DNA from 3 places in the Psychromonas sp. CNPT3 genome. Region 2 is predicted to be linked to each of the others. Evidence: predicted binding sites of a transcription regulator. Region 2 holds the regulator's gene; each other region holds the start of a gene.

Region 1 (7,684 bases), 830 kb from region 2:
ATATGTACTTCTATAGATCCCGCTATAACAACAGATTTCACTTCGAACACAAAAAATAATCACTCACACATAGGCGAATAATAACAACGCACTGTTTATTGGTGTGTTTTTGTGCTATTAAATAAACTATAAGTAATTGTTAGATGTGTAATTAGCGTCCATTAAATACATTCTTAATTATTCATTATCGTATAAAAAAGGAATAAACAGTGCAACTTGCTAAGCAAACCAAAATAGCTATGGTGATTGCTCTTCTGTTGAGTATAGCCAGTCTCATTTTCTATATAACTCAAAATGAAGCTGAATTGGCACCCGTGACCGTACAAGACAAAAAAGAAAGGTTTAGATCGTTAATCGTTCCCGCCGTTAATAATGTCTATGCAAATTTGATGAAGCAATATGTGGAAATTAAAGAAATAATAGATGCAGGGCAAAGCAATGATGAAATAGAAAAATTGAAAGTTGAATATAAAGCGACTACAAATAGTGATCTACTCATGGCACTAAAACCACACCCCAGGAGCATTGCTATCGCACAAGCTGCAATGGAAAGCTCTTGGGCTACTTCTCGTTTTTTTAGAGAAGCGAATAATATATTTGGTGTATGGTCTTTTGATGAAAATGAACCCCGTATTGCGGCATTACAAAAGCGTAGTGGTAAAACCATTTGGCTGAAGAAATACCGCACGGTTGAAGAAGCTGTATATGATTATTATCGTACATTAGCCAGAAGTAGTGCCTTTGCTGAATTTCGACAAACCAAAGTGATAACGAATGATCCCTTTATACTTGTGACAAAGCTAGATCGTTATTCCGAAAAAGGCCATTTATACGGTAAAGAGCTAACCGCAATTATCAAGTTTAATAAATTTAATGAGTATGATAAAAATTAAAAAGTATTTCAGTTCATCACAAATTATAGCCAACCGTTTTTAGTCGTTTATTGCAACGATAGCAGTTAATGGAGTTTTAAAATTGAGTAGTGTACCGGTGATCTCATTAGATAAAGATAAGTTGGATGTGAGTAAAATTTACGATCACATTTCAAATAGATCTTATTGGGGAAAAGGACGAACACTTGAACCGGTTCAAATATCTATTGATAACTCTATATGACTTGGTGTTTATATAAATAATGTTCAAGTAGGTTTCGGTTAATTACTTATGGGGGCAATATTTAAAAACTGTTAATTGGCTATTACGAACAAGTGATGCACAAGGCTTATACGAAAAGTTTGGTTTTATGGTAGTTGAAAGCCCGACTAGTTATATGAGAAAGATTACTAGAATAAACAACTAACAAGGCGTTATACTCACTACGAGGTAGTATGGAAGTGCATTGCAAAATTCTAAAACGACAGGACAGCCTCAAATATCGAGAGTTACGGCTTGAAAGTCTTAAAATGCATGCAGAGTTATTTGGCTCTGATCACGAAACACAATCTAAACTACCTAAATTGTTCTTTGAGCGCATGATTGAAGACGAAAACGAAAATTACGTAATGATTGGCGCTTTTAGTGGTCAAGATCTTATTGGTTTATGCGGTTTGATCCCAAGGGATAAAAAAAATTCATTAGAAATTGTTCAAATGTATGTCACCTCAAATGCTCGAGGCAAATCAACGGGCCAACGGTTATTGTCAAAAGCTGGATCAGTATTGCTCAATTGCAGTGCAAACACGTTGGAGTTAACTGTTTACTCTAGCAATTATGTGGCAATTAAATCTTATGAAAGTTTTGGTTTCAACCGTGTTGTAGACAACGGCAATGAAATCATCATGACTTTTCAGCCGTGAACAAGACCATAAAGCAGGACTACAACAGCTTGCTCAATTCCGCTTCGCTGCACCGTATGATCGAAAATTTTAGTCCGCGCTGTTATTTTAGCTATTGCGTATCTAGCTATGCGGGCTGCATATATACCTTTTCAAATACATCTATAAATGACGCAATAAATTTTTTCTGGTTATGAGTATTTTTTATGTAAAAGATCATATTAAAAATAAAGGCATAAAAGATTTTCATCCAAAGCAGAATGATCACATAAAAAATGTAAATAAGGATTTAAAAGTGGATATATCAAATTTGGGTAAGGCTCTAAGTTCTAATGGATATGAATTCGTACATGGCAATGATAAGTTTAAAGTTAAGCTAGGAGGCTTTGCCAATAAAGTATCAATATCTTGGGATCAAAGTCGTCAAAAACTAAGTTTTTCTTATGGGCAATATATTATTCCATTTTTAGCGTTAATGTTCGGGGTATTTACCGTTTATAGTTTCATGAATTCAAACATGGTTGGCACCGTGCTACAGGGCGTTGTCACTATAATGTACGCATTGATGACAATCAGCACTGAAATTAAAGTAACTGAGTTAAAGAGCGTTTTAAGTAAATTTGTCCCGATAAAAGATGAAGTCGTTGAATGATCTGACACATAACGCTTTCTCATTGTTTTTGCAAAAGAAAGGGCCCCAAAGCTACGCGCCAGTTATTAAAGCGTTATATTTCGAGGTAACTGAGGAGTCTAACTGAGCATGAAAATGAAACTTAACAATGTAATATTTACAAGGAATTTAGAGTTTATGCGTATTAATAAAGGAATATTGTTTGCAGCAAGCCTTCTCGTTTCGTTTGCTCATGCCGAAACCTTAGAATTTCCAAAAGCAGGTTTTTCAATTGCTAGCCTAGATAGCAGTCCTACCTTAGGAATAATTCAGCCAATTCAGATGCTTCTTCCTGCAAAGAATGGTTTTTCGGCAAATGTAAACGTTCAAGTTCAAGCTTATTCAGGAACAATGCAAGAATACAAAGACTTATCCGAAGGTCAATTTAAATTGAGGGGATTAACCGTTCTCTATATAAACGAACAGGGTAACTCTCTTACATTTGAATATAGGGGGAAAATGCAAAGTTTAAGTCTTCATTGGTACGCGAAAGCATTCAAAAAAGGTGATCATATTTATTTAGCTACCGCGACAAGCACCGAGGATGACTGGGAGCTAAATAAAGAACAATTAATGTCTAATGTAAATAGCTTTAAGCTTAGTAAATAGAACAAGTCATTAACGAAGCGCGCATCAGTGATTGTTAGGTGATATTAATCCACATGTAGCCGTATCGCGGTTATATTTTAATAACGAGTAAAATTAATATCATGGAAGAAAAAGCCAAAAACTATTTGAATCAATACCTTGGATCATTAAGCGCATCTGAACGTCAACGATATCAATCATTTAGCGCAGATTACTTTTGTGCTGATGAGTACAATGCCAATTTATGTGCAGAGTTGATCCGTAAAGGCCAAAAAACAGCGACGTGTAGCCTGAAATATGGGTATGGCGCTGCGAATGAGCCAATGCCCAAAATTGGCCACTTGATGGTTGTCACTGACTGGAATGGCCATCCGATTTGTATTGTTGAAATTGATTCGGTGAAAGAATGTAAATATTCTGACGTATCCACTGAATTTGCTTATCTAGAAGGTGAGGGCGATCGTACACTAAAATGGTGGCGAAAAGCCCACTGGGATTTCTTTGTAAACGAATGTTCCGAGCTTAATATTGACGCATGTGCAGATATGATGCTAGTTTTAGAGCAATTTCACGTCGTTCATCCATCAAAAATATAACACACCTAATAACACTGCCAAACCGACGTGCTCGTTAATGATCGCCATATTTTAAAACCTGAGGAGTGAACTATGAGTACCGTTAAAGGAAGTTGTCATTGTAAGGCTGTAAAGTGGGAATTTACTTTACCGATTAAAACGGTTGTTAAATGCCATTGTCAAAATTGTAGAAAATTACAAGGATCGGATTATAGCTCATGGGTTATTGTCCCTCAGGAGCAACTTGAAATAACGTCAGGTAAAGAATATCTCTCTAAATATGAGGCGAGTGAACTCTCCAGTAAAACATTTTGTTCTCTTTGTGGCTCTTCTACCTATTTAATGAATGGAAAGCACTTTCCTGATCACTTTGTTATTCCCCTTGGCGCGATTGATAATTATTCAGAGGTGTTAGCGCCACAGATACAAGTTTACACCGCAGACAAGGCAGCATGGGTGAGTTTACATGATGATGAGCCCGTACTTAATTAAAGAATAAGTCGGGATAAGGGAAAATATGCAACCACAAGAAGGTGTTAGCGCCACAGATACAAGTTTACACCACAGACAAGGCTGCATGGGTGAGTTTACATGATGATGAGCCCGTACTTAATTAAAGAATAAGTCGGGATAAGGGAAAATATGCAACCACAAGAAGGTGTTAGCGCCACAGATACAAGTTTACACCACAGACAAGGCTGCATGGGTGAGTTTACATGATGATGAGCCCGTACTTAATTAAAGAATAAGTCGGGATAAGGGAAAATATGCAACCACAAGAAATAGCATCGCAGTTGCGTTGCCCCAGTGGGGCAGAAGCAACGGACGTTGCAAAAAAGATGAATATATCCAACTATTCACTTAATAAAAAATGCATCGGACTTTTGCAACTAAAGGCATCTGACTCGGTGTTAGAAATTGGCCCAGGTAATGGCACATTCGTCGCTGATATCATTAATGTCGCCAAAGATATCACCTATATGGGTGTCGATTGGTCTGCAGAGATGGTGGTAGAGGCTCGGAGTATCAATGAACACTTGATAAATATTGGGATCGTTCAATTCCAACAAGGCAACTCTCAACAGTTAGCATTTGAAAGCCACATATTCGACAAAGTATTTACGGCTCACACTATTTACTTTTGGGACGATCCTAGTGAGCATCTTGCAGAGATTCGAAGAGTACTGAAACCATCCGGCTTATTGTGCATTGCCTTCGGTAATTGTAAATTTATGAAGGATCTTGCGTTTGTTGAATATGGTTTTGAACTATATGATCCGTTAAAAGCCATTAAGTTACTACATTCATCCGGTTTTAGCATTATCGAAACGTATCAGCACAAAGAGAGAGGACGTAGCAATGCAGGCGACATCGTGGACAAAGTGATTGATATCCTTGTATGTAAGGCTTAACAATATCTGACTCTACCGATTGAAAAGTACTTTTCTCTTTTTATGGGTTTAGTGCATCAATGAGTATATTGCTTATCACTGATGGATATTTGCTCCTACCCCACAAAAAACATGTCGACTTTTTATACACTTTCTTCCTGTCACAAATCTCAATATAAAAATAAGACTGATAATTCAATGCACTAAAAGCTTGGCTCAGTTCTTGCTCTTACTTGGTTAAATCTATTTATAATGAGGAAAATATAATGAAAAAGTTTGTTTGTTTACTCGCCTGTTTGTTTGCTTTCTCTGCAAATGCTACTTTAATAACGAGTATTTCTTCCGGTTATACGACGCATGACTTCCTTTCTTCGGGCGCTAAATCTGGGTCCATCCATGAAAGTGGTATAACTTATAGTTCGACTTATTCGTCATCTGTTTATGGTTATGATGGTAATTATGGTTTTTTACGTAATGGGCGCTGGAATAACATGAATATGATTGGTCTTAATACTTCGTTTGGAACAATGACGATAGAGTTCGATAACGCGGTTAGTGAAGTATTAGCCTTTGTAAACTATATAGATGGTTGGTTTGGCAATGCTAAAATGAGTGTTTTTGATTCAAACTTTAATTTATTGGAAACGAATACGTTGACCTTCCGTACTAATAAGTCTAATAATTCAGGATTCGATCTTGGTTTTAGCAGTGACACCAATGAAATAAAATATATTCAATTTAGTGACCAATACATAGGTGTACATAACTTACGCACGGTACAAGTACCTGAACCTTCAGCGATACTATTACTTGCATTTGGACTCGCCGGCATTGGTTTTTCAATGAAAAAGAAAGCGACTTAAATAGCTTTCGTTATCGCGCCTCGATATTATCGGGGCTTTTTTATGTCAAAAAGAGAAACGACTCATCTTATTTTATCTTGGTTATTAACAGCCCACACTAACAACAAGTCACTAATCAAAAACATAGCTATTCACGTCGCGTATAAAAATGCGATAAAAAGAAACGCGACAGAGCTCTGAACTCATCAGCATTTTCTGCCTTTATTTCTTCATTATCCCATCAAATAGATATTCCCTAATGGCTCTCTTCTTCAAAAAATCAAAACCTATCGCGTATAAATTCAACGCAACTTAAACCCTTTGTTTTTACATGGGTAAATTGATATAGATCAATTTATCTGCATCAAGCTTATATTTCTGTTAGCATTCAGCCTTTATCTACAGCACTAGATTTACGATCTAGTTCGCTCACTAGGAATAGAAAATGTCAGTAAAAATCACTGTTTGTGCATTATATAAGTTCGTCCGCTTAGAAACGTTTGAAGCGTTACGTGCGCCTTTATTACAGAAAATGCAAAGCCAAGACGTTCGCGGTACCTTGCTACTCGCAGCCGAAGGTATCAATGGTACGATTGCCGGTCCTCAAAAGGGGATTGACGCCGTATTAAGTTTCTTATCTCTATATCCAAATTTAGAAGAGATCTCTTTTAAGCAGTCTTACCATGATGAAAATCCTTTTCTACGTACAAAAGTAAAACTCAAAAAAGAAATTGTCACACTGGGTGTTGAAGGCATTGATCCTAACCAAGTGGTGGGGACTTATGTTAAACCCAAGGATTGGAATGCGCTTATTTCTGATCCCGACGTGACCTTGATTGATACGCGTAATGATTACGAAATTGAAATTGGTACATTTCAAAATGCCGTTAATCCACATACCACCACTTTCCGTGAATTTCCTGAGTATGTTAAGAATAATTTAGATAAAAACAAACACAAAAAAGTCGCAATGTACTGTACTGGTGGGATCCGCTGTGAAAAATCAACGGCTTACTTAAAAGAGCAGGGGTTTTCAGAAGTTTATCACTTAGAGGGTGGTATTCTTAAATATCTTGAAGAAGTCAAAAAAGAAGAAAGTATGTGGGAAGGCGAATGCTTTGTATTTGATGCTAGAGTCTCGGTGGATCACGATTTAAAACAAGGGCAATGTGGGCAGTGTTATGCTTGTCGTTACCCTTTAACTCAAGACGAAATGCAAAGCCCGCATTATGTTAAAGGCCTTAGCTGTCATCGTTGTCATGATCAAGTTACAGATATACAACGTAATCGTTTTGCTGAGCGCGAGCGTCAAATGGGATTAGCAGAGAAACGTGGTGAAGCACATATTGGTGGGGCGGTTAAACAAGTCATTAATGAGCGCCGCGCAGAAAAAGCGCAGAAGAAAGCACAACAAAACGTGAAGTGATCGTTTAAGTTTGGCGCATCACAGTCAAAAAACCGCTAAGTAAGGTGACGTTAGTCGTTATCTTCATGCGGTTTTTTATTGTCTAACATTTGGCGGGCTTAGATCGCACGTTTAAGTTGATTTATTCTTGCTAGTTGATTTGTTTTGTTATCTAATTGGTTGATAACATTAATGATCTCAGCGCTAACCAAGGTGAATAAATCACTGTACCATGGCAAGGGATTTACGCTAGCACTCGAGATAAGTCATTAACTAAAAAAGGAATTTAAAGTGGAAAAAAAAGAATATTTAGCGCTGTTTGATAAATTTAAGCAAAAAGACGATGTTAAACTGGTCAATAATAGTAAAGGCATCGGCGCACCTAAATTTTGGGCGCCTGTTTTTGCCGTTTTGATCACTTTATTTGATCCCCTTGAT
Region 2 (7,684 bases):
AGAGTGCTCACCTGATTCACGAATAATATCGACCACATCATCAATGGTAATACGTCCGAGAAGTTGGTTGTTGGTATCGACGACGGGGGCTGAGATCCAATCGTGACGTTGGAAAAGTTTAGCTATTTCTTTTTCATCCATCGCAACGAGTAGCATTTCTGTTTGACTATTCATAACCTCGGCAACCGAGAGTGACGGATCGACAGTAAGTAAAGTTGAAAGAGGCACATCACCAATTAACTGGTCGTTTACATCAACAACATAAAGTGTATCGGTTGTTTCAGGTAATTCGCCTTTTAAGCGTAAATACCGCAGCACCACATCAATAGAAACATCCGGTCTCAAGGTGATTGTGTCGGTATTCATGATAGAGCCAGCAGTATCTTCGGGGTAAGCGAATGCTTGCTCTACGCGGTGCCTGTCTTGCTCTGCCATTTGTTCTAAAACGGCTTGATAAAGACTATTTGGAATACCACGTAAAATATAGGCAAGTTCATTACTTTCCATGCCCTCTGTTGCAGCCACCAGATCACTGGCTTTCATTAAACTAATAATACCGTCTTTGGCATCTTCATTTAATTCTTCAAGGATCTCACCTTGTTGGTCGTGATCAGTTAAATTCCAGAGGATTTTACGGTTTGCGGGGGGGGAAGATTCAAGTAACAATGCCACATCACAGGCTGGCATTTTTTCAAGTAGACGACGTGTTGAGACAAACATACCACTTTCTAAAGCGTTATTAACTTCGATTAGGCGTTGCTGGGCATTTTGTAAATCACTGTTTTCCAACATGGAGTGGCCCCTTTTCCTTATGCTTAAGCTAACTTAGCGATGCAATAGCCTAAGTCTACTTTTGTGTATGGCCTTTAAATTCGGCTCTTATTTTGTTGTTTTTATATTATAGTAAGTCAAGACACCTTGTTTGCTTAGCGATCTTATGTATTTTACCGCTTAAGTTATTGCGTATTGTAGAGATTTGTTTGCTGATAGCTACTGCTTTATCGTTATTTTAAACATTTATGTTCAATTTGTACCGGGTAATGATTTTTAAAGCGCTTCGCCAGTTGCTCCGCGACATAAACGGAGCGATGCTTTCCACCAGTACACCCAATTGCAATGGTGACATAATGACGATTATTATTTTCTAAATGTCCAAGCCATGATTGGAATAAATTATCGATTTGATTAATCGTTTGCTTTACGACGGGAAAGGCATCTAAATACTCTTCGATGCAAGGATCAAGTCCGGTATATTGTCGTAAGTCTTCTTGCCAGTGTGGGTTAGGCAAAAAACGCACATCAAACATGTAATCAGCATCTTCGGGATGCATATATTTAAAACCAAAGGATTGAATGACTAAAAGAAGTTTACTTTTACTGCTACCTTGTAAATAAATTTTTAAACGCTCATTGAGATCATGAATAGATAGGGTCGTAGTATCAATAACGAGAGAGGCTTTCTCTTTGATAGGTTGTAACAGTAAGTGCTCTAATTCTAATGCTTGTGATAAGGACATTTTTTGCTTAGAAAGAGGATGTAATCGTCTGGTTTCGCTATAGCGCCGAATAAGCTCTGTACTGTCAGCATCAATGTAAATGATGTCGCTTTCGACTTTGTCTTGCAAGCGTTGCAATAAATCAGCTATCTGCGAGGATTCACCGGGAAGATTACGTACGTCTAAGCTAATCGCCACTTTATTGTGCTTAGCATCGACATTTTCTAATAATTGTTCAAGTAAGGCAAAAGGGATCCCATCAATACAGTTATAACCCAGATCTTCAAGCACATGTAGTGCGATAGTTTTACCCGATCCAGAGCGGCCACTGATGATGATTAACTTCATAGTTAAGATCCCTTAATTGATTTTTAATTACATTGTAAGCATTCAAACAATATTTTATCGTCGGTCGCACTTCTTAATTGGCGTAAGAGTGTTTTATCTAATAATTTTTCACTGATGGTTGCAAGCGCGCTTAAATACTCTTGGCAACGATCTTCGGGCACAAAGATAGCAAATAAAATATCCACACTTTTACCATCTGATGCATCATAATCAATACCCTTTTGGCATTGTAAAAAAACACCTGTTGCGGGTAAGTCGCTGGAAATTTTAATATGTGGGATCGCAACACCAGAGCCAACCGCTGTTGAGCCGATTTTTTCTCGGGCAATGAGTTCATTAAAGAGAACTTGATGATCAAGGTTCAATGTTTTAGCCGCACTAATACTTATTTTTTCTAAAGCCGATTTTTTGCTGTTGCAATTTACTTGGCTAAAGACTGAATCTTCAGTTATTAAGGTAGATATTTTCATAGGGATCACTTTTTTTCTGTTCAATAGATGCAACAGAGATAATCATCTTTATTTTAAACAAGCTGATGTATAAATATTAAGCGTTTAAATAACGCAATAATAACAATAACATTAACATGAACGATGCGCTCCTAGCTATTTTTTTGCTAAGCGCTTTTTCTTTTTATTGAAAAGGCGCGAGTTTAGCAGGTTGTAAGTGCATTGCCATGTGTAAATCACTATTTTTTAATTTTTATCATACTTATAACTCATTATAGTGCATTAAATTAACTGTTTTCTTTGATTTGACGGGGGGATGCCTAAGGATTCTCGATATTTTGCAACGGTACGTCGAGCCACTTTAATACCTTGATCATCAAGTAATTTTGTCATTTTGTTATCACTTAATGGTTTGTTATTAGGTTCGCTTGCGACTAATTTTTTAATTAAAGCGCGAATAGCGGTGGACGAGCACTCTCCGCCACTTTCTGTCGCCACATGACTTGAGAAGAAAAATTTTAATTCATAAATACCACGTGGCGTATGCATAAATTTTTGGGTGGTGACGCGAGAGATTGTTGATTCGTGCATTTCGACTTCAAAGGCGACATCATTGAGTACCATCGGCTTCATCGCTTCATCACCGAGTTCAAAAAAATCTTGTTGCTGCTCTACAATGCATTTTGAAACCTTTAATAAGGTATCATTACGACTTTCTAAACTTTTGATAAACCACTTTGCTTCTTGTAAATGGCCTTTAATAAATGCGTTGTCAGCTTTACTGATCTTGCCTTTACAAAGGTCTGCATAATGTTGGTTTATAGATAAATTTGGATCACAGTCTTGATTTAAAGAGACGCACCATTGATCCGCTATTTTTTTTACATACACATCTGGCACAATATATTGCGCCTGACTGCTCTCTATTTTATTACCTGGGCGAGGCTCAAGGCTTTGTATTAAACGCATAATATGGGCTAATTGTGCTTCTTTTAATTTAGTCTTTCGTGCCAACGTTCGATAATCACGGCTTGCTAAAAGTTGCATATGTTGATCAAGGATCATTAACGCTTCTTGGCGCCAAGGCGTATCTTCACTTAGATTTCGTAATTGAATTTGTAAGCACTCTTTTGTGCCTCGAGAGGCAACGCCAACCGGGTCAAAATGTTGTATACGCTTAAGGACGGCTAATATTTCATCGAGCTCTAAATCATCTACATCTTTTTGCAAGCTTTCTAAAATGGATTCACAGCTACTGGTTAAATAGCCTGATTCATCGATAGAATCGATGATATTGGCTGCAATTAATAAATCGGTATCAGAAAAGGGAGTTAATTGCATTTGCCAAACAAGATGATCTTGTAAAGTGGTACAGGATTCGCCTTGATAAACACGATCTTCGCCATCAAAGGAGCTTCGTCCGGATGAGATGGTGGTGGTCGGAGGCGGAGTATAGGCCTCATCCCAGTTATTTTCGACCGGAAGATCATCAGAAAACTCTAGTTTAGAGATCGCCTCAGCAGTATCTATTTGACTACTATCTTGTTCTTTTTTTATGTCTTCAAGGCCACTATCATCCTCTTGCTCAAGAAGAGGATTTTCATCGAGCGCATTTTGGATCTCTTGTTGTAAGTCTAAGGTAGAAAGTTGTAATAATTTGATTGCTTGTTGTAATTGAGGGGTCATTGCAAGTTGCTGACCCATTTTCAATTGTAAACCTTGTTTTATCAAAATACTTTCTTCCTTACTAGTAGAGTTAATGACGATAACTATAGCTTAAATGCATCGCCTAAATAGACTTCTTTAACTTTGGCATTAGATAGGATCTCCTCCTGAGTTCCTATCGCGATTATTTCTCCATGGCTAACGATATATGAGTGCTGACATACATCTAATGTTTCGCGTACATTGTGATCCGTGATTAAAACGCCTAAGCCTCGATCGCGTAGTTGTTCAATAATTTTTTTAATATCGAGTACTGAAATAGGATCAACACCGGCAAAAGGTTCATCTAATAAAATAAACTTTGGATCGGTTGCGAGTGCTCTGGCTATTTCTACGCGTCGCCTTTCACCCCCAGAGAGGCTCATGCCTTTGTTATCTTTAATATGATTAATATTAAAGTCATTAAGTAACGCATTCAATTTTTCAGTGCGCTGGGCAGACGTTAGGTTTTTACGCGTTTGTAATATACCCATAATGTTTTCAGTTACGGTTAGACGTCTGAAAATAGAGGCTTCTTGAGGTAAATAACCAATCCCTTTTTGCGCTCTAATGTGCATGGGTTGATGTGAGATATCTTCATCATCAATGCATATTTTACCTTCATCTTGTTTAACCAGGCCTACCACCATGTAAAATGAGGTGGTTTTTCCTGCGCCATTTGGGCCTAATAAACCGACAATTTCACCCGTTTTAACGGTTAAATTAACGCCATTTACGACGGTGCGTCCTTTGTAACTTTTTACGAGTCCCGTTGCGATCAATTCAGCCATTTTTATTTTTCTTTTGTTGAGTTAGGTTTATTGTTGTTTTTTTCAAACTGAGCCGGTAAAAAAACCGTTTTAACCCGTTTTTCATTATTTTTATCACTCATCACAATCAACTCTTCGGTGTTTAAATAATAAATAATTTTAGCGCCGTTAATGCGACTGTCTAATTGCTTAACTTGTGCATTGCCTGTTAGCGTGATTTTAGATTTAGCGACATCATAATGAATGCTATTTGCTTGCGCATTAAAAGGCCGACCATCTTCTTGTGTTTGATAAAAAGTAGCGACGTTACCTTTTGCTAACATTTGCTCATGATTAGGCTGTGCAGTACGGGTGACAATGAGTTTATCTGCTTTTATGATAATACTACCTTGGGTGAGTAAAACATCATCAACAAAGGTAATACTATTATTTTTCATTTTGGCATGCTGACTAATAGAGCTAACATGAATAGGTTTTACATAATCTGATTCTAGCGCCCAAGCACTAAGTGAAAAGAGTAGGGCACTGCTGATCAAACCAATTTTAATTTTTTTCATTAAAATACACCGCTTTTATATTGTTTTTTACTATCATTTCGTTACTCAGTAGTGAAGCCCACATTCCGACACCTTGTTGATGCATTTGCGGACCATCCCAAGTAATAAACAGATTTGAACTGATTTCTTTTTTATCCAGCAGTAAAGTGAGCTCTTCAGTGGCTATATTTTGTATGAGTTGATCTAAACTTAGGTTTTCAACGCGCACATCATGAGTCAATTTTAATGTGTTTTCATCTTCTAATAAACCATCTTTACTACTTATCTGCCAAGTACTTATTTGATTATTATCTTTATTTCTAACATACACAATAACACGTGGATTAATAAATACGGTGTTATTTTTCTCGCTAAAAGTTGTGGCTTTATCGGCAAACATTTTGTGGCTAATATCACCTAGCGTGTCAAAATGTGTACTGCTTAAATTATAGGCAGTGTAATTTGGATTGTGTACTTTTGATATTTTATAGAGTGGCTCTGCTTTAAAATAAGACCAAAAAAGAAAAGCGATGAGCAGGGCAGCAAAAGGGATAATATGGCGTTTTTTCATTTATTTATTCACTTTTACCGGTGGTTATCTGTAATTTATGATGGCACTGTAAAAAAAGGTCGCAAATTTCACGGACAGCGCCAAAGCCACCGCGCGTTTTTGTGACTAGGTCCGCACCTTGTATCACTAACGGATGAGCATCGTTAACGGCCACTCCCAGCCCGCATGCTTGAATAACGGGTAAATCGACGACGTCATCACCGATATAAGCGACTTCTGATGCATTTAAGTTCAGCTTAGTAAGTAAAGATTGATAAACACTTAATTTATCTTCTTTACCTTGAAAAATAAGAGAGACACCTAAAGCTTGCATTCGATTGGCGACAATATTTGATTGTCTGCCGGTAATAATAGCAATCTCGATCCCTTGCTGCATAATCGCTTTCATACCGAAACCATCTTTTGTATGAAAGGCTTTCAATTCTTCGCCTTGGTTACCTAAATAGATACGGCCATCTGAAAACACACCATCAACATCACAGATAAGGAGTTTTATTTTTTTGGCGCGTTGATAATTGACCGCGCTGATGTTTCCGTAAGGTGTTTCGATCATTGTATTTCTCGTTAGCTAAGGTATTAAAAGACATTGTTACGGTTATCAGTAAAAAAATAAAGACTTAAGTGCTGATAATGTCTTATTTTAGCTAACATCGATAAGTAGAGTGTAAAAAAATATTTTTTATCAAAGTAAACGAAGGTTTATAGATTTAAAGTTTGTATAAAAAAGCGTGCCTTATTACACTGTCATTAGTTTTGTTCACTACGTAGATATATTTAATGAAAAAAGACATTCATTTACAGATAAAGAAAATGCACTTTAGTCGTTCTGGACGGGTGTTGTTTGATCAATTAGATTTCGAATTCGAACGTGGGAAAATAACGGCTATCTTAGGCCCCAGCGGTATAGGTAAAACAACCTTGCTCAAATTAATTGGTGGCCAGTTGCGCGGTAGCAGTGGCGAAATTATTTTTAACGATATACCTATCCATGATTGCGACCAAAAAACACTTTTTGATGCGCGTAAAAAAATGGGTATGTTATTTCAAAGTGGTGCTTTGTTTAATGAACTAAGTGTTTTTGAAAATGTGGCTTTCCCATTACGCGAGCATTATCAACTCGATGAGGCGTTATTAAAAACATTAGTATTGATGAAGCTTGAAGCGGTTGGTTTACGTGGTGTGCAACATTTATTACCCATAGAGTTATCGGGTGGGATGGCAAGACGTGTTGCATTGGCGCGGGCCATTGCTTTAGATCCTGAAATGATCATGTATGATGAACCTTTTACCGGACAAGATCCTATCTCAATGAATGTGTTATTAAAACTAGTGAAACAGTTAAATAAAACATTAGGTCTCACCTCTATTATTGTTTCTCATGATGTCGATGAAGTGCTATCGATTGCAGATAATGTGTATGTACTTGCACAAGGCGAGATTATTGCGCAAGGCAGTGTCGATGTATTATTAAAAGAAAAAGATAATGCATTATTACAGCAGTTTCTACTTGGTCTTAGTGATGGCCCTGTGCCATTTCATGCAAAGGCAGAACCCTTTAAAACCGAATTGGCTAAGGTTAATCTATGAATTGTTCTTTTGTCAGTGCGGTAGGGCGAGAAAGTCTCGCCTTGATACAAGTGAGTGGGCGTGCGTGTCTTTTATTAACGCGCACATTGTGTGTAAAGCCTCATAAAAAATTGTTTTCATTATTTATTGTACAAATATTCCAACTGGGTATTTTATCTTTGCCTATTATATTAACGGCAGGATTATTCATTGGTATGGTGCTGAGTTTACAAGGCTATTATGT
Region 3 (7,684 bases), 1.5 Mb from region 2:
ATTTATCAATTAAAAGATAAGTAATGTCGTTGTTGCCTCTTTTAATAAAAAAGAGGCAACATTTGCCTCTTTTTTTATGACAAGATCTCCACGTCCTCCCCTTTCCGCTTGAAAGTCTCTCATTTTACTTATCTGCATAAAAATACTACCTTTTATCTTTTTGGCACAGTGGTTGCATAGTTAATTGCATAGGAGAAAATTATGGCGATTAATTTTGATAAAGCACTTGGAATGCATCAGTACACTTTGGGTGTTCGTTCACGTCGCGCAGAAATTTTAGCGAGTAATTTAACAAATGCAGATACACCTGATTATAAAGCGCGCGATCTTAATTTTAAAGAAGCGCTTTTAAGTGCGAGATCTGGCTCAGGTATTTCATTAAGTCGTACCAATGAGATACATCGCACCGGTCATTCATTTTCAATGCAGCAATCAAATCAATATTATCGTACGGGAAATCAACCCGATACGGGGGATGGTAATAATGTTGATGCAGAAGTTGAGCGTAATTTGTTCATGAAAAACAGTTTACAGTATCAAGCAAGTTTAGATTTTTTAAATAGTAAAATATCGGGTTTACGTAAAGCTATTAAAGGGCAGTAAACACTTTTTGGAGAGTTATTATGAGTTTATTTCGTATTTTAGATATTTCTGCTACCGGTATGAGTGCGCAATCGGTACGTTTAAATACAACAGCAAGTAACTTGGCAAATGCCAATAGTGTTAGTAGCAGTAGCGAAAAAACTTATCGTGCTCGTCATCCCGTTTTTGCTGCCGAACTTAACAAAGCCAAAGGTGCTCTAAGCAGCAGTGGTGTTGGTGTTAAAGTTTTAGGTATTGTGGAGAGTGATGCGCCTTTGGCTCGAGAATATGCGCCGAATAGTCCCTCTGCAGATAAAGATGGTTTTGTTTATCATTCTAATGTGAACGTGATGGAAGAGATGGCAAATATGATCAGTGCGTCTCGTTCGTATCAAACAAATGTACAAATCGCCGATGCGGCTAAGCAAATGCTAAGCCGTACATTACAAATGGGCAAAGGCTAGGGAATAAATGATGAGCGGAATTAATACTAATAGTCTCTTAAACTTAAATAAACCATTAACCCCAGAGCAAGTGTCTGCAAATAAAGATGTGGATAAAAAGCAACAACTTGAGCAGGAAGATTTCTTTGCGTTGCTTTCACAACAACTTGCTTATCAAGACCCTTTTAAACCGGTCGATAACTCCGAAATGATTGCACAAATGGCATCATTTACAACAGCAGAAGGCATTACTAAAATGGGTAATGAATTTGCAGGATTAAAAGGGGTATTGAGTTCAAGCCAAGCACTAGAAGCCTCTTCCTTGGTGGGTAAAAAGGTATTGATCCCGAGTGATACGGGTTATTCAATGGAAGATAAAGGGCTATCAGGCTCATTAAGTACTAAAACAGGTGCTTATAGCGTGATGGTTGATGTCCAAGATAAAAATGGAGCTGTCGTTAAAACATTGACTTTGGGTGATATTGACACGGGAAATCAGCGTTTCAATTGGGATGGTTTAGACAGTCAAGGAAAACGCGTTGCTCCAGGTAAGTACACCTTTAATGCCCATGGCATGGTGAATGGTAAAGGTGAAAGATTAGAATCAAATGTGTATGCGCATGTCGAAAGTGTAAGTTTAGGCGGGGGGCAAGCCGGCGTAAGTTTAAATTTGAAAGGATTGTCTGGCATTAAACTGGTAGATGCAATTGAAGTTGCAGAAAACAAATAAGAGGAACATATTATGTCGTTTAATATTGCATTAAGTGGAATATCAGCTGCGCAAACGGATTTAGACTCAACGGCGAATAATATTGCCAATGTGAATACGGTAGGATTTAAAGAATCCCGTGCAGAATTTGAAAGTGTTTATGCGAATTCCTTATTTACTAACAGTAAAACTAAAGTGGGTGATGGTGTTTCTACCGCTGCCGTTGCGCAACAATTTCATCAAGGTAGTTTGAAATTCACACAAAATCCGTTAGATCTCGCTATTACGGGTAGTGGTTTCTTTGCCACTGCGGGTAACCTTGAAGATAGAGACTTAAGTTATACCCGTTCAGGTACTTTTAAATTAAACAGTGAAAACTTTGTTGTTGATAATAGTGGTAACTATTTACAAGCTTTCCCGGTTAATGAAGATGGTACATCTTCATCGGTCAGTTTAAGTACAACGCAGCCGATACAAATTCCAGAAACAGCAGGTACGCCAATACCCACCTCTGAAATTGGCATTACATTAAATTTACCTGCGGGTGATAAGGCCTTAGATCCGGCAAAATTTGATCCTGATGATCCAGATACTTATAACAATGCAACCTCGGTAACGATTTATGATTCATTAGGCGAATCACATATTACGACGACCTATTATGTGAAGCCTGAAAATGCTTCTTATACCGGTGAAAATCAGTGGATAACGTTTGTTACAGTTGATGGTAAGCCCGTCGATGTTTGGGATAAAGCGGGTGGAACTGGTCAAGTTGCAGGTACCTATGACGTTGATGCTGATGGTGATGGGGTAGCTGATGGTACGCCACAAGCTGCCAGTTATGTAGATAAAGATGGTAATGTACATACCGGCGCCGTATTAAAATTTGACTCTGTGGGTGCTTATAAAGGCAGTTCTCCTGTCGTATTAACCTTTCAATCATTAGGTGTTGACGATCCGAGTTCGGCTGCCGGTGGTGATGGTGCTGGGGTTTTATCTCCTGGGGCTGATGGCGCGCAACGTTTTACATTAAATTTTAAAACGCCAACGCAGTTTTCATCTGCCTTTGAGGTGACATCACTTGAGCAAAACGGTTTGACTGTGGGGCGTTTAACTGGGGTTGAAATTGGTAAAGATGGGTTAGTAAAAGCGACGTACAGTAATGGTACCTCGCAGCCTTTATCTCGGGTAAGTATTGTACGTTTTCGTAACGAGCAAGGTTTAACGCAAACGGGATCATCTTGGATAGCCACGCAAAATTCAGGTGAACCATTGGCAGGTGAAGCAAACTCCGGTTCGTTTGGTGCGGTTAACTCGGCTGCGTTAGAGCAATCTAATGTCAATTTAACGACAGAGTTGGTCGATTTGATCACCGCGCAGCGTAATTTCCAAGCCAACTCGCGTGCATTAGAAATTAATAATACCTTACAACAGACCATACTGCAGATCCGTTAATTTTTCATTTTTTCTGCTTATCTGTTTTTAAAACGCACCGTTTCAGGTGCGTTTTTGTTTCTTTTTTTATGTTATCAAGCATGAGAAGACACTATCTACCGCGATATCTTCGTATTTAAGCGTGTGAGTGGGCAAAGTATCTTGATTGCTTATTACATGTTAATTATCGTGAAATAGCCTCGTTATTATGTACCCGCGTTACACCTGTATCCTTTCTTTTTTATTTATTATGTCCGTTCATTCTTTTTGGCATATTTTTTGCATTTTAATGTTTAAGTAAATAAATTTTAAACATTATAGTATCTTTCGATTTTAATCGATTAAGGAATCAATATGGATCGCCTGCTTTATATCTCAATGTCTGGTGCGAAAGAGAATATGAATGCCTTAGCCATTCATGCTAATAATTTAGCGAATGCCAATAAAACGGGATTTAAATCTAGTTTTGAACAAGCTCGCAGTATGCAAGCTTACGGAGAAGGTCTGCCAACACGGGTATTCTCCTTAGCCGAAAACCCTGGGCAAAATTTTGAAAGTGGCATATTGCAAATGACCCAACGCGATTTGGATATTTCAATCAAAGGCGAAGGTTGGTTTATGGTTGATTCTAAAATGGGCGGCCAAGCAATGACTCGTGCCGGTGGATTAAATATTAACCCCGAAGGTTTTCTCATTGATTCAACTGGGAATAAAGTATTAAGCCAAAAAGGGGCGCCTATTTTTATCCCTTTACCGGTGGAAAAATTTAATATTCGTAAGGATGGCATGGTCGAAATTAGACCCGAAGGTGCGCCAGCGGATGCAATGGAAGAAATAGCACAAATCAAACTAGTGAACCCCAATATCCGCGATATATTACGTGGTGAAGATGGTTTATACCGACGTATTGATGGTAACGATCCAATAGTAGATGCCAAAGTATCGATAGAGAGTGGGTCGTTAGAGGCATCTAATGTGAATATGAGTAGTGAATTAACCGGTCTGATTAATTTACAAAGACAATTTGATATGCAAGTTAAAATGATGAAAAAAGCGGAAGAGATGGATAAAGCTTCAGAGTCATTATTACGTGTCGTGTAACTTGATTATTTTAACGAATTAAGGAGTAAGTATATGCATCCGGCTTTATGGATCAGTAAAACTGGGCTTGACGCTCAACAAACAAATGTGGCAACTATTTCAAATAACCTTGCCAATGCAAGTACCGTTGGTTTTAAGAAAAGCCGTGCTATTTTTGAAGATTTACTTTATCAAAATATCAATCAGCCGGGGGCAAACGCGACTCAAAATACTAAATTACCATCGGGACTGATGATTGGTGCGGGTGCTAAAGTGGTTGCAGTGCAAAAAAACTTTTCACAAGGTAATGCATTAACGACTAAAAACTCTTTAGATATTATGATTGATGGTCGTGGCTTTTTTGAAATAGAAATGCCGGATGGTAGTTCTGGTTATACCCGTAATGGTCAATTTCAATTAAATGAAGATGGTATTATCGTAACACCTGGATCGGGTTATGCTTTGATGCCACAAATTCAAATTCCTAATGATGCACTTTCTATTAGTGTTGGCTCTGAGGGTGAAGTGTCTGTGCGTATCGCAGGACAAGTTGAAAACCAGGTGGTTGGACAAATTAACGTAAACGATTTTGTTAATCCATCGGGTCTTGAGCCTATGGGTGAGAATTTATACACCGAAACCGGAGCAAGTGGCGCGCCGATACAAGGCGTCCCGGGTGGAGATGGTTTAGGGTTTTTACGTCAAGGTATGTTAGAAACATCTAACGTAAATGTAACGGAAGAATTAGTTAATTTGATTGAAAGTCAGCGAGTTTATGAAATGAACTCAAAAGTAATTTCTGCGGTTGATGAAATGCTTTCTTATGTTAGTCAGCAATTATAAATTTAATTAAATGTAACGTGTCATGTGATGTCATTGATCTTTAAGTTTTTTAAAATTGTGCCAATTTTATGCAAATCTGATTTGGTTTTCTGATTTTGCCTGTGCAGTACGATGAATATATAATGTTAGTTAAGTACATTTTTTTATGGCCATTATTGGCCGGTGTAATAAATTTAAGGGAATTCCATGAAATGTTTGACGCAGGTCGTGATCGCATTTTTATTATTAATTTTTAGTGGCGCCAGTTACAGTGCGCGTATTAAAGATATCGCGAGTGTGCAAGGCGTTCGTAGTAACCAATTAGTGGGTTACGGTTTAGTCGTTGGTCTACCGGGTACGGGCGAAAAAAGCAGTAAGTTTACGGAGCAAGCATTCGCGACTATGTTGCGTAATTTTGGTATCAACATTCCGATTGGTGAAAAATTAAAAATAAAAAATGTAGCACCAGTAGCTATCACTGCAGAATTAAAAGCCTTTGCAAAGCGCGGTCAAAAAATTGACATTACGGTTTCTGCTATTGGTGAAGCCAAAAGTTTACGTGGTGGTGAATTACTACAAACTTTTTTAAAGGGTGTTGATGGCAATGTATATGCGATTGCACAAGGTAGCGTCGTCGTTGGTGGGCTTGGAGCCGAAGGTGCCGATGGCTCAAAAGTGGTGATAAATACGCCAACAGTCGGACGCATTGCTAATGGCGCGATTGTAGAGCGTGAAGTGGTTTCCCCCTTTTCCCATGGAGATACGATAACCTTTAATTTGCACGAATCAGATTTTACGACGGCTAAAAGAATGGCTGATACTATCAATAATTTAGTGGGTGCTAATACGGCAACGTTATTGGATGCAACCTCTGTTCGTGTTCTTGCGCCACGTAATATATCGCAACGTGTCTCTTATATGTCAACGTTAGAAAACTTAGAATTTGAGCCCGCTCGAGGCGCTGCTAAAATCATAGTGAACTCACGTACGGGTACGATTGTTATTGGCCAAGATGTGAAATTATTACCAACTGCCATTACGCATGGGGGTATTAGCGTCACTATCAGTGAAAATAAAACGGTGACCCAGCCGAATGCACTAGCGGGTGGTAAAACGAAAGTGACCGATAACAGTACGATAACGATCACCAATGAAGACAGTCGTATGTTTACTTTTGATACGGGTGTCAGTCTGAATGATTTAGTGCGAGCGGTAAATCAAGTGGGACTGGCCCCAGGTGATTTGATGGCGATATTAGAAGCATTAAAACAGGCGGGCGCGTTACAAGGTGAACTGATCATTATTTAATGTTTGTCGCAAATAAAAAACATAAAAAAGGCAAGTCATGTTCATGTGACTTGCCTTTTTTTATAAAAGGAGGCGATGTTACTGCCTCATTTTTTTATAGGGTCATGGCTGCTATCCAACCAAACACGATAAGCGGTAAATTATAATGTAGGAAGGTAGGTACAACAGAGTCCCAAATATGATCATGTTGACCATCGACATTGAGTCCAGACGTTGGCCCTAATGTAGAATCTGAGGCTGGGGAACCTGCATCACCAAGGGCTGCCGCTGTACCCACTAAAGCAATAGTTGCCATAGGAGAAAAGCCAAAAGCCACTGCAAGCGGAACATAAATGGTCGCTAAAATAGGGATTGTTGAAAAAGAAGAACCAATGCCCATCGTTACTAACAAGCCAATCACTAGCATCAAGAGTGCAGCTATCGGTTTATTGTCGCCAATTGAGGTAGATAAAAGTTGAACGAGACTTTCTACGCCACCTGTTGCTTTCATAACGGCTGCAAAACCTGCAGCCGCAATCATAATAAAGCCTATCATTGCCATCATGTGCACACCTTGGGTAAAGATGTCATTCGTCTCTTTCCAAGCTATTACACCGCCAAAAGTGAAGACGACAAATCCTGCTAGAGCGCCAATAATCATTGAGCCAGAGTATAGTTGTGCACTTAATGTCGCGACAATCGCAATACAGGCGACAATTAAATGACGTTTATTGACCGGTTTTAATGTGCTGTCTGCTTGACTATTTTTAGGTTTGATATCGGTCGCGTAATCGCGTGGCTTTCTATAGCTAAAGAAAACGGCAATTAATAGCCCGGTCACCATGCCAAGAGCCGGTAAAATCATGGCTTGAGGAACTTGGCTCGCGGTAACATGCAAACCATTCTCAGCTAAATTTTTAAGTAAGATATTATGTAAGAAAATCCCACCAAAGCCGATAGGTAGTACCATATAAGGTGTGATCAAGCCAAAAGTCAGAATGCATGCAACGAGGCGTCTATCTAAGCGAAACTTGCTAAAGACGGAAAGTAGAGGCGGGATCAAAATAGGAATAAAAGCAATGTGCACGGGGATAACATTTTGTGATGCAAGTGCCATCAGCATGATCATTATCAACACAGAATACTTAATGGTATTAGAAAGCGTTTCAGGATGTTGGCCTTGAATACGTTTGATCACAGCGTGTGCGAGTAAGTCTGTTATTCCAGATTTTGAGATAGCAACGGCAAATGCACCTAACATCGCGTAGCTGAGGGCAATAGTTGCACCTCCTCCTAACCCACCTTCAAATGCACTCACCGTATCGGA

What was found. Region 2 encodes sigma-54, which starts transcription at its own class of promoters, with help from an activator protein. Its sites were predicted from a motif close to GTTGGCACGNNNNTNGNNT; they were not measured.
Region 1: a site for sigma-54 is predicted at 5,210-5,228, ahead of PCNPT3_RS06385 (PEP-CTERM sorting domain-containing protein). Genes of this name have one in related genera too.
Region 3: a site for sigma-54 is predicted at 3,435-3,453, ahead of PCNPT3_RS03305 (flagellar basal body rod protein FlgF). Genes of this name have one in related genera too.

What each region holds. Positions count from the first base shown of each region.
Region 1 covers NC_020802.1:1,456,158-1,463,841, reverse strand. Annotated here, with positions in the region: gene PCNPT3_RS06420 (glucosaminidase domain-containing protein) at 210-893, shown strand; gene PCNPT3_RS06415 (GNAT family N-acetyltransferase) at 1,329-1,796, shown strand; gene PCNPT3_RS06410 (hypothetical protein) at 2,071-2,427, shown strand; gene PCNPT3_RS06405 (hypothetical protein) at 2,536-3,054, shown strand; gene PCNPT3_RS06400 (ASCH domain-containing protein) at 3,156-3,629, shown strand; gene PCNPT3_RS06395 (GFA family protein) at 3,702-4,100, shown strand; gene PCNPT3_RS06390 (class I SAM-dependent methyltransferase) at 4,376-5,020, shown strand; gene PCNPT3_RS06385 (PEP-CTERM sorting domain-containing protein) at 5,266-5,862, shown strand; gene trhO (oxygen-dependent tRNA uridine(34) hydroxylase TrhO) at 6,287-7,267, shown strand; gene PCNPT3_RS06375 (hypothetical protein) at 7,538-7,684, shown strand, end outside.
Region 2 covers NC_020802.1:2,287,958-2,295,641, reverse strand. Annotated here, with positions in the region: gene mgtE (magnesium transporter) at 1-792, opposite strand, end outside; gene rapZ (RNase adapter RapZ) at 1,005-1,844, opposite strand; gene PCNPT3_RS10130 (PTS sugar transporter subunit IIA) at 1,868-2,314, opposite strand; gene PCNPT3_RS10125 (RNA polymerase factor sigma-54) at 2,576-4,021, opposite strand; gene lptB (LPS export ABC transporter ATP-binding protein) at 4,063-4,788, opposite strand; gene lptA (lipopolysaccharide transport periplasmic protein LptA) at 4,791-5,324, opposite strand; gene lptC (LPS export ABC transporter periplasmic protein LptC) at 5,311-5,874, opposite strand; gene kdsC (3-deoxy-manno-octulosonate-8-phosphatase KdsC) at 5,879-6,427, opposite strand; gene PCNPT3_RS10100 (ATP-binding cassette domain-containing protein) at 6,652-7,461, shown strand; gene mlaE (lipid asymmetry maintenance ABC transporter permease subunit MlaE) at 7,458-7,684, shown strand, end outside.
Region 3 covers NC_020802.1:732,049-739,732, forward strand. Annotated here, with positions in the region: gene PCNPT3_RS03280 (CheR family methyltransferase) at 1-24, shown strand, start outside; gene PCNPT3_RS14380 (hypothetical protein) at 10-138, opposite strand; gene flgB (flagellar basal body rod protein FlgB) at 202-603, shown strand; gene flgC (flagellar basal body rod protein FlgC) at 624-1,046, shown strand; gene PCNPT3_RS03295 (flagellar hook assembly protein FlgD) at 1,057-1,755, shown strand; gene flgE (flagellar hook protein FlgE) at 1,768-3,189, shown strand; gene PCNPT3_RS03305 (flagellar basal body rod protein FlgF) at 3,523-4,269, shown strand; gene flgG (flagellar basal-body rod protein FlgG) at 4,303-5,091, shown strand; gene PCNPT3_RS03315 (flagellar basal body P-ring protein FlgI) at 5,278-6,378, shown strand; gene PCNPT3_RS03320 (Na+/H+ antiporter family protein) at 6,473-7,684, opposite strand, start outside.